2 linked regions of the Blastochloris tepida genome follow. Each later gene encodes a partner of the first gene's protein in a complex. Links are inferred from orthologs where the notes say so. Each region holds a gene or a part of one and is shown on either strand. Other genes may lie near its edges.

Region 1 (4,944 bases):
CACGACGATGGTGAGCAGCCCCGGCGAATGGTCGCGCAGCGCCCGGTGGGCGGCGTAGATCGCGTCCTCCTCGCCGGGATGGGTGGAGGCGGCCAGCACCACCGGCCGCCCGGCCACGCGCTGGGCCAGCGCCGCCACCTCATGGGCGTCGGCGGGCGGCGGCGGCGTGTCGAACTTGAGATTGCCGGTGGTGGTCACCCGCGGCGTGCCCAGCGTCTCGTAGCGCCGCGCCGCCTCGCGGCTCTGGGCGAGGCAGAGGTCGATGCGCGACAGCAGCGAGCCCGACACCGTCTTCAGGTTGGACCACCGCCGGAACGAGGTCTCCGACATCCGGCCGTTGACCAGGATCACCGGCGTGCCGCGCCCGGTTGTCTGCACGATCAGATTGGGCCACAGCTCGGATTCGGCGAACAGCGCCAGATCGGGCTGCCAGTGGCCGAGGAAGCGCGCCACATAGGCCGGCACGTCGAGCGGCGCGAACTGGTGGATGACGCCCGGCGGCGCCCGGCGCGCGGCGAGCTGCGCCGAGGTCAGCGTGCCCGAGGTGAGCAGGACGTTGAAGCCGCGGCCGCAAAGCCGGTCGAGCAGCGGCATGATCGCCAGCGTCTCGCCGACGCTGGCGCCGTGCGTCCAGATCAGCGGGCCGGGTGGCCGGTCGGCCGAGGCGCGGCCGTAGCGCTCGCCGAGGCGCTTGGCGTCTTCCTTGCCGCGGCGCGCCCGGCGGTCGAGATAGAGCGGCACCAACGGCCGCACACCCGCCGCGAGGCCGCGATAGGCGGCCAGCGCGAGCCCACTCCAGACAGGTCTGCCCATCGGTCAGCGTGGTCCTCGGCCGGTCAACTCGGCCGCGCGCTGGTGCGCGGCTTCGAGGCGATCCTGCAGCAGACGGCGGCAGGCTTCCAGTTCCGTATCGTCAGCATCCGCGGAAATTCGAATGGGCTCGCCGGCCACGAAGGCCAGCCGCGCGAACGGCAGGTCGACGCTGGCCTTGTCCCAGGAGGGCAGCACGATGCGGCGGCTCGATTCGATGGCGAGCGGATAGATCGGCCGGCCGCTGGCGCGCGCCAGCATCACCACGCCGAGCCCGGCCTTGCGCGAGACCTTCGGCACGTCGGCGGTCACCGCGATGTTGTAGCCCTCGGCGAGGCTGTCGACCATCTCCAGGAAGGCCGAGACCCCGCCCTTGCGGTGGAAGCGGCCCTTGTGGTCGCCCGAGCCGCGAATGGTGCCGACGCCGAAGCGCTCGGCGGCGATGGCGTTGATGTCGCCGTCGGCGTGGCGCGACACCAGCACCTTGGCCTTCATCCCCGGCTTCATGACGAACGGCGACAGGAAATGCTGCCCGTGCCAGAAGGTCAGGATGATCGGCAGATCGGGGTCGAGCCGGTCGTAGATGTCGAGCGGCTCCCACACCGGCCGGCCGGTGCGGGCGACAAGGCGCAGATAGCCGGCGAGAAAGGCACCGGCGGCCCGCCGGAATGCCGGCGAGCGGGCAAGACGCTTCCACACGGGATCAGATCCGCGGTTGGTGCTCGGGATCGAGCAGGCGGTGCAGGTGGACGGTGAACAGGTGGACGATGAAATCGCGCATCGGGGCGGGGTCGGCTGCCGTCATAGGGAGCGCTCGGCGAGGGGAGGGGGGGCGAAGCTGGCGAGACGGGCGAGCAGTGGCGGGTGCAACGCGGCGCCGGCTGCAACCAGGGCGCCATGCACGGGCTTCGGACGGTTGAACACCAGATCCGCGCCGGCATGCGTCGTCAGCCGGCCACCGGCTTCGTGCATCAAAAGGTCGGCCGCCGCAAGGTCCCAGTCGTTGCCGCCGGCCCCGGCGAAGGCGGCGTCGAGCGTGCCCTCCGCCACCCGGGCGATGCGCAGCGCCAGCGAGCGTATCCGCTCGACCTGCCCGGCGTTCTCCAAAATCGTCGTCACCGCCGGATAGCCCTGCTTGGGGCCGGCCATGCGCGCGCCGGCCGGGTCGGTGCGCTCGCCGGCCGAAATCGGCACGCCGTTGCGGGTGGCGCCGCGGCCGAGGCTGGCGGAGAACATCTCGCGCGAGACCGGCGCGAACAGCGCCGCGGCGATGGCCCGGCCGTCCTCCACCAGCGCCGCCGAGATCGTCCAGTCGGTGCCGCCGGCCATGTAGGCGCGGGTGCCGTCGATCGGATCGACGATCCACAGCCGCCGCCGGGTCAGCCGCTCGGCGGAATCCTGGGTCTCCTCCGATAGCCAGCCATAGGCGGGGGCGCGGGCGATCAGCCGCTGGCGCAGGAACACGTCGATGGCGACGTCGGCCTCGGTCACCGGCGACTTGGCGGCGCCCTTGGTCCAGGAGCGCGGGTCGGCGCGGAAGAACCGCAGCGCGATGTCGCCGGCCTCGGCCACCGCCTCGATGAGGGCGGCGCGCGCCGCCTCGGGATCGGCGAGGGGGTCAGCGGCCGGCAATTGTCAGCCCCTCCACCCGCAGCGTCGGCGCATTGGTCGAATAGCGGAATTCGAGGTCGTCGGCCGGCGTCAGCGCGCGGAACATGTCGGCGAGGTTGCCGGCGATCGTCACCTCCGCCACCGGATAGGTCAGCTCGCCATTCTCGATCCACACGCCCGACGCGCCGCGCGAATAGTCGCCGGTGACGATGCTGGCGCCCATGCCGATCAGGTCGGTGATGTAGAAGCCGTCGCGGATGTCGGCGATCAGCTCGCGCGGGCTCACGTGCCCGGCGGCGAGGTAGAGGTTGGAGGGCGAGGGGCTGGGCGAGCCGCCGGCTCCGCGCCGGGCATGGCCGGTGGTGGCGAGGCCGAGCTCGCGGGCGGTGGCGCTGTCGAGCAGCCAGGAGGCGAGCACCCCGTCCTCGACCACCGCCAGCGGCGCCCCGGCCACGCCCTCGCCGTCGAACGGGCGCGAGCCCAGGCCGCGCGGGCGCAGCGGATCGTCGATGACGCGGGTGCCGGGAGGCAGGATCGCTGTGCCGAGCTTGTCGAGCAGGAAGCTGGTGCGGCGGGCGATCGCCGCGCCGTTGATCGCCGAGGCGATGTGGCCGACCAGGCTGTTGGCGACGCGCGGATCGAAGATCACCGGCACGCGGGTGGTGGCGATCTTCTTCGGGTTGAGCCGGCGCACCGCCCGCTCGGCGGCCTTGCGGCCGATGGCGGCGGCGTCCGCGAGGTCGGCGGCATGGCGCGCCGAACTGTAGTCCCAGTCCTGCTCCATCGCCGTGCCCTCGCCGGCAATGGCGGTCATCGACAGGCTGTGCTGGGACTCCACATAGGCGCCGCGGAACCCCTCCGATGTCGCCAGCACGAAGCCGCCGAGCCCGGCCGCCGCCGAGGCGCCGCTCGATTTGGTGACGCCGGGCATGGCGAGGGCGGCCTCCTCGGCGGCGCGGGCCAGCGCCTCCAGCGCCGTGGCGCCGGGCAGGACGGGATCGAGCAGATCGAGGTCGGGCACGCTTTGCGCCAGCCGGCCGGGATCGGCGAGGCCGGCGAACGGATCCTCGGGCGCGGCGCGCGCCATCGCCACCGCCCGCTCGGCCAGCCGGTCGGGATTGAGGTGGATCGCGTCATTGGTGGAGACGACCGCCTGCCGCCGGCCGACGAACACCCGCAGGCCGAACTCGTCATTCTCGGAGCGGGTGCCTTCCTCGACCCGGCCCTCGCGCACATTGACCGACAGCGACACGCTGCGGATGGCGACGGCATCGGCCTGATCGGCGCCCGCCTTGCGGGCGGCAGTGAGGAGATTCTGGACGCGCTCTTCCAGCGCCGACAGGTCGACGAGATCGGTCATGGGTGTCCTTTCGAGTCCGGTTTAGAGCATTTTCCGCCAAAGGGGATACCGGTTTTGCGAAACGCCTGCAGCGCCGGCCGTATGACGCTGCGTCAGTGGCGAAGGCGCTGGCGCGAGGCGCAGACCGCCGCGCCGCCGGCCGGCGTCGTCGTCATTGCGCTTGGGCTCTCCCCGCCGTCATCGCCTGCCGCCGCCCATCGCCTTGCGGGCGCTCCCCGTCGTCATCGCCGGGCTTGTCCCGGCGATCTCGACCCCCGGCCGCACCGCCTGCCGGCCGCGCCGCCATCACCGCCGCCGCGCCGTTCCGATCGGGATCGCCGGGGCAAGCCCGGCGATGACGGGATGGTTGTGGCCGGCGGGGTGGTGTGCGGGCGGCCCGTGGCCCCGGAAAGCTTTCATCAAGCATGAGAATCAAGAGGATAAAGCTTAGGTTTGATTAACCCATCTTCTTAAGCGGGTGGCGAACTCGCAGTGGCAGTCTTCTCGTCAAATGAAGCCAATAATAACTCGGCGAGGAGTGCAATGAAGCGTCAAACCGAGTACGGCGGAAGTGCAACCGCCGGCGCCACTTGTACGTCATGGGTCGATCCCTTCGCGTTGCCTGCGCGTTTCGCCGCGGTCGACCCGGCGGCCGATGGACGGGTGCGCGACATCGAGATCGACCGCAACCGCGTGGTGGTGCGGCGGGCGGTGGCCGGCATCCGCATGCGGCTCAATGTGCCGATCGAGAGCTATCTCGGCGTGGTGGTGCGCATCGAGCCCGGCCCGGCGCCGTCCTACGGCAACATCGCCGTGGTGCTGGCCCATCGCGACCCGGCGCTGTCGGTGACGCTGTCGGCGGCCGGCGATTGCGACGACGTGATCGCCGACTGGCAGGCGTGGTCGAAGAGCCTCGGCTGCCCGATGCTGGTCGGCGACGGCGAGGGGGCGTGGCGCGAGCCGATGTCCCGCCTCGGCGCCCTGGTGGTCACCCCGGCCGTGCCGCGCCGCCGCCGCCGCTCGGCCCACGTCAAGCGCCGCCCGCGCGCCCTGATGCGGCGCAAGCCCGGCCGCCCGGCGCTCACCGCATTGGTCTATCGCGACGAGCGCGAGATCATCGCACGGACGTAGGGTGATTTGAGTGAGAACGTCGTCCCGGACGGCGCGCAGCGCCGAGCCGGGAC
Region 2 (5,085 bases), 180 kb from region 1 along the record:
AGCGGCGCTGAAGGTGGTGCGGGGCTGGCACGCCGACGGCAGCCTGCCGCTGCTCGGCCTGCCGGCCGAGAGCGCCGATGTCGCAGCGCTGAAGCCGATCGTCGAACGCTTTGCCGGTGCCACCGACCTCGTCTTCCTCGGCACCGGCGGCTCGGCGCTGGGCGGCCAGACCGTGGCCCAGCTCGCCGACCATCTGGTGCCGGGTGCGGCGCCCTTCCGCGCCGGGCCGCGCATCCATTTCATGGACAATCTCGATCCGTTGAGCTTCGCGGCGCTGCTGGCGCACGTGCCGCTCGCCACCGCCCGCTTTATCGCCATCTCGAAGTCCGGCGGCACCGGCGAGACGCTGATGCAGACCATCGCCGTGCTCGACGCACTGAAGAAGGCCGGGCTCGAAGCACGCATCCCCGAGCTGGTGTTCGGCCTGTCGGAGCCGGCCAAGCCCGGCAAGAAGAACGGCCTGCGCACGCTGCTGGAGGGCTTCGGCGTCACCATGATGGAGCACCACACCGGCGTCGGCGGTCGCTTCTCGGTCTTGACCAATGTCGGCCTGCTGCCGGCCTTGGCCCTCGGCCTCGACGCCCAGGCGATTCGCGCCGGCGCCAAGGAGGTGATGGACGCGGTGCTGTCGGGCAAGCCGGCTGCCGAGGTGGCCCCGGCACTCGGCGCGGCAACCGCGCTCGCGCTCGCCGAGGAGCGCGGCAAGACCATCTCGGTTGTGATGGCCTATGCCGACCGGCTGGCGATGTTCACCAAATGGTACGTGCAGCTGTGGGCCGAGAGCCTGGGCAAGGAGGGCCACGGCACGACGCCGGTCGGCGCGCTGGGCCCCGTCGACCAGCACAGCCAGCTCCAGCTCTATCTCGCCGGGCCGAAGGACAAGTTCTTCACGGTCATCACCACCGGCGTCAAAGGCAAGGGACCCAAGCTCGATCCCGAACTGTCGAAGATCGCGGGCGAGCCGGACTTCGGCGGGCGCACCATCGGCGACCTCGTCGCCGCCCAGGGCCGCGCCACCGCCGATACGCTGGCGAAGAACGGCCTGCCCACCCGCACCATCCATGTCGAGACGCTCGATGAGCGCTCGCTCGGCGCGCTCTTGATGCACTTCATGCTGGAGACGATCATCGCCGCCCAGCTTCTCGGCATCGACGCCTTCGACCAGCCGGCGGTCGAGGAAGGCAAGATCCTGGCAAAGCAGTATCTGGCGGAAAGCTGATCGGCGCGCGGGGAGCGGGTCCGCCGCGTCGTGGCCGGGCATGTGTCGACCGATATCGACACATGCCGACGGGTGAGATTTGAGCGTGTCAACGTCGAGCTTGGCGCTTGACCCGTCGAGTGGTACATTACCTCAAATCGAGGCGCCCAGCATGATCGTCAGCTTTCGGGACGACTGGCTGCGCGCCTTCTTCGTGGACGATGTCGCCTCGAAGGCGATCCCGCCCGATCTCGAAAGCCGTCTGTTCCGCAAGCTTCAGATGATCGACGACGCCGCGACCGATCAGGACTTGCGCGTGCCGCCCAGCAACCACTTCTAGAAGCTGCGCGGTGCCATCGACGGCTTCCATTCGATCCGCGTCAACAAGCAATGGCGGCTGATCTTCCGGTGGGACGGCAGCAAGGGCGAGGCCTCCGATCTCTATCTCGACGATCACAGCTACCGGTGAGGTGACCCATGCTGATGACCAAGCGCAAGCCGGCAACGGTCGGCGAGATTCTGGTCGAGGAGTTCATGCAGCCCATGGGCCTGACGCAAGGGGCGCTGGCCGAGGCCATGGGCGTTCAGCGCAAGCACGTCAACGAGCTGTGCAACAACCGCCGCACCGTGACGGCGCCGACCGCGCTCATCCTGGCGCGCGTGTTCGGCAACAGTCCGGAATTCTGGCTGAACGCGCAGCGGCGAACCGATCTGTGGGAGGCGATGAATTCCCCGCGCGAGCGCGAGCGAATCGAACGGGCGAAGCCGCTCCAAAGCGCCGCGTGATCGCGCTGGTCCACGACGCTTCGTCAGCATGAACACGCCGCTCGTGGCCAACGGTTGATCCGGCCCGGTGCGCCGGAAACCGCACGCCACCGGCGGCTCAGCCGCCGGTGCCGCCCACGGTGATGCGGTCCATGCGCAGCGTCGGCTGGCCCACGCCGACCGGCACGCCCTGCCCGGCCTTGCCGCAGGTGCCGACGCCGGGGTCGAGCTCCAGGTCGTTGCCGATCATGGTGACGCGGTGCAGGTCGGAGGGGCCGTTGCCGATCAGCATCGCCCCCTTCACCGGCGCGCCGACCTTGCCGTTCTCGATGCGGTAGGCCTCGGTGCAGTTGAAGACGTACTTGCCCGAGGTGATGTCCACCTGCCCGCCGCCGAACGACACGGCATAGAGCCCGTTCTTCACCGAGGCGATGATCTCCTCCGGGCTGTGGCTGCCGCCCATCAGAACGGTGTTGGTCATGCGCGGCATGGGGATGTGGGCGTGGCTCTCGCGCCGGCCATTGCCGGTGGGTTCCATGCCCATCAGCCGGGCGTTCTGGCGGTCCTGCATGTAGCCGACCAGGATTCCGTCCTCGATCAGCACCGTACGGTGCGACGGGGTTCCTTCATCATCGACCGTGAGCGAGCCGCGCCGGCCGGCGATCGTGCCGTCGTCGACCACGGTGACGCCCTTGGCCGCGACCTGCTGGCCGAGCAGGCCGGCGAAGGCCGAGGTCTTCTTGCGGTTGAAGTCGCCCTCCAGGCCGTGGCCGATCGCCTCGTGCAGCATGATGCCCGGCCAGCCTCTGCCCAGCACCACGTCGAGCTCGCCGGCCGGCGCCGGCACCGCTTCCAGATTGACCAGCGCCTGACGCAGCGCCTCGTCCACCGCCGCCTTCCAGGTCTCGGGCGCGATCACCCGCTCGAAGCCCTCGCGGCCGCCGAGACCCTGGCTGCCCGCCTCCATGCGGCCGCCCTGCTCGACCACCACGCTGACCGACAGCCGCACCAGCGGGCGGACGTCGCGCACTCGGGCGCCGTCGGCGCGGAAAATCTCGACCACCTGCCACGTGCCGGCGAGACCGGCCGACACCTGCCGGACGCGGGGATCGCGGCTCCGCGCATAGGCGTCGATCTCGGCGAGCAGCCGGGTCTTGGCTTCGAAGCCGGGCGTCTCCAGCGGGTTGTCGTCGCCATAGAGGCGGATGTTGGTGCGGTCGGGCGGCAGCGCCAGCGTGCCGCGATAACCCGACGCCACCGCCCGCACCGCATCGGCGGCGCGCAGCAGCGCCGCTTCCGACAGCGAGGAAGCGTGGGCGTAGCCGGCGGCCTCGCCCTTCACCGCCCTGAGGCCGAACCCCTGGGAGGTGTCGTAGCTCGCCGTCTTCAGCCGGCCATTGTCGAAGACCAGCGACTCGTTCTGACAGTATTCGAGGAACAGCTCGCCGTCGTCGGCCCCCTCCAGCGCGTTGCCGAGAAGCCGCTCGATCGCCCTCAGGCTGAGGCCCAGACAGGCGAACAGCGACAAGGTCTGGACGGCGGGTGGCTGGGTCGTCCTGGAGGGGGTTCCGGCGAGCAGAGAATTGGGGGCATGCATCTCGGGCTCCAAGTTCGATCCCCAGAACCTAGGGTCCCGGCCGGACGATTGCCAGCTTGCGCAACGTCAGGGCAGCTTGTCGAACCCGTCGCCGAAGCCGTTGAGCAGCAGCGGGATGCCGATGCCCTCCTCGGGCGTCTGGAAGATGATGAAGGTGGCCTGCTTGCCGGTGCGGAGCTGGGCGAGCAGCTTCTCGTCCATCACCACCTCGGCGACGCAGCCATTGGGCAGGCAGCGCACGAAGCCGGCGCGGCCGATGTCGGCATCGTCGATGCGCAGGCCGAGGCCGGAGGGCAGCAGCACGCCGAGCGGCGCCAGCACCCGCATCAGCCGCGCCTTCTGGTCGGCGGTCTTGAGCACGATGACGGTGAGGCCGACATTGGGCCGGTCCTCGGCGGTGACGCTCTGCACCAGAGCGCACTGCTCGCCCTGCGAGCCGGGCGGGGTGTCGCAGCGTATCTGCCAGTCGCCATGCACGGACTTGACCACGCCCTGGGCGCTGGCCGGCCCGGCGATGGAGGCAGCGAGCGCCGCCGCGGCAAGGATCCGAACGCCCCAGAGCTTCGTCATCGTCAACGCCTCCGCCGGCACGAATCGTCGCGCCGGCCCTGTCCAATCTGCCATGTCATCGGGACATCGCCCAAAAATCGTGTCAAGAACAAGGGCAAGTTTGCCAAACCGGCACTCGGGCCGCCAGCCCGCCCGCTCAAGCTTGCCCGCCTTTCGCCTGCCCTTTAGGGTCCGCGCGAACACGGAACGCACCCATGCACTATGTCTCGACCCGGGGCGAAGCCCCGGTGCTCGGCTTCGCCGACGCGCTTCTTGCCGGTCTTGCCCGCGACGGCGGGCTCTACGTCCCCGACCACTGGCCCGCCTTCGAGGCCACGACCTTCGCCGGCTTTGCCGGCCAGCGCTATGCCGACGTCGCCAAGGCGGTGATGGCGCCGTTCGTCGGCGGCTCCATCGCCCCCGACGCGTTCGGCCGGATGGTCGAGGACGCCTATGCCGGCTTCCACCACCCGGCGGTGTGCCCGCTGGTCCAGCTTTCCGAACGGGAATGGGTGCTGGAGCTGTTCCGCGGGCCGACGCTGGCGTTCAAGGACGTCGCCATGCAGCTGCTCGGGCGGCTGATGGATCACGTCCTGGCCGAGCGCAATGAGCGCGCCACCATCGTCGGCGCCACCTCGGGCGACACCGGCGGCGCGGCGATCGAGGCGTTCCGGGGCCGCGAGCGGGTCGATGTGGTGATGCTGTTCCCGCACGGCCGGGTGTCCGACGTGCAGCGGCGGATGATGACCACCCCCACCGACGCCAACATCCATGCGGTGGCGATCGAGGGCACGTTCGACGACTGCCAGGCGATCCTGAAGGCGCTGTTCAACGACCATGCCTTCCGCGACACCGTGCGGCTGTCCGGCGTCAACTCCATCAACTGGGCGCGGCTGGTCGCCCAGATCGTCTATTACGTCACCGCCGCGGCGGCGCTCGGCGGGCCGCAGCGCAAGGTGGCGTTCTCGGTGCCGAC

What was found. The genes of interacting proteins can lie anywhere in the genome.
Region 2: the proteins of BLTE_RS11645 (region 1) and tldD are in contact, whole or in part, in a solved structure (PDB 5NJ9), measured with the Escherichia coli proteins. The link is inferred for Blastochloris tepida from one-to-one orthologs.

What each region holds. Positions count from the first base shown.
Region 1 is NZ_AP018907.1:2,556,196-2,561,139, reverse strand. The notes cover bases 1,606-4,451. They hold BLTE_RS11645 (TldD/PmbA family protein), read right to left. Parts: upstream 3,782-4,451; coding sequence 2,429-3,781; downstream 1,606-2,428. Other genes in these bases: BLTE_RS11640 (DUF6101 family protein), read left to right, coding at 4,379-4,451; BLTE_RS11650 (3'(2'),5'-bisphosphate nucleotidase CysQ), read right to left, coding at 1,612-2,442; BLTE_RS18580 (DUF4170 domain-containing protein), read right to left, coding at 1,606-1,615. Also shown: BLTE_RS11660 (3-deoxy-D-manno-octulosonic acid transferase), read right to left, coding at 1-813; BLTE_RS11655 (lysophospholipid acyltransferase family protein), read right to left, coding at 817-1,509; more of BLTE_RS18580, read right to left, coding at 1,514-1,605; more of BLTE_RS11640, read left to right, coding at 4,452-4,891.
Region 2 is NZ_AP018907.1:2,739,706-2,744,790, forward strand. Bases 1,322-4,308 are described here. They hold tldD (metalloprotease TldD), read right to left. Parts: upstream 3,561-4,308; coding sequence 2,082-3,560; downstream 1,322-2,081. Other genes in these bases: BLTE_RS12485 (HigA family addiction module antitoxin), read left to right, coding at 1,676-1,984; BLTE_RS12495 (invasion associated locus B family protein), read right to left, coding at 3,627-4,130. In the rest of the region: BLTE_RS12475 (glucose-6-phosphate isomerase), read left to right, coding at 1-1,219; thrC (threonine synthase), read left to right, coding at 4,325-5,085. UniProt on the Escherichia coli protein: Metalloprotease involved in CcdA degradation. Suppresses the inhibitory activity of the carbon storage regulator (CsrA).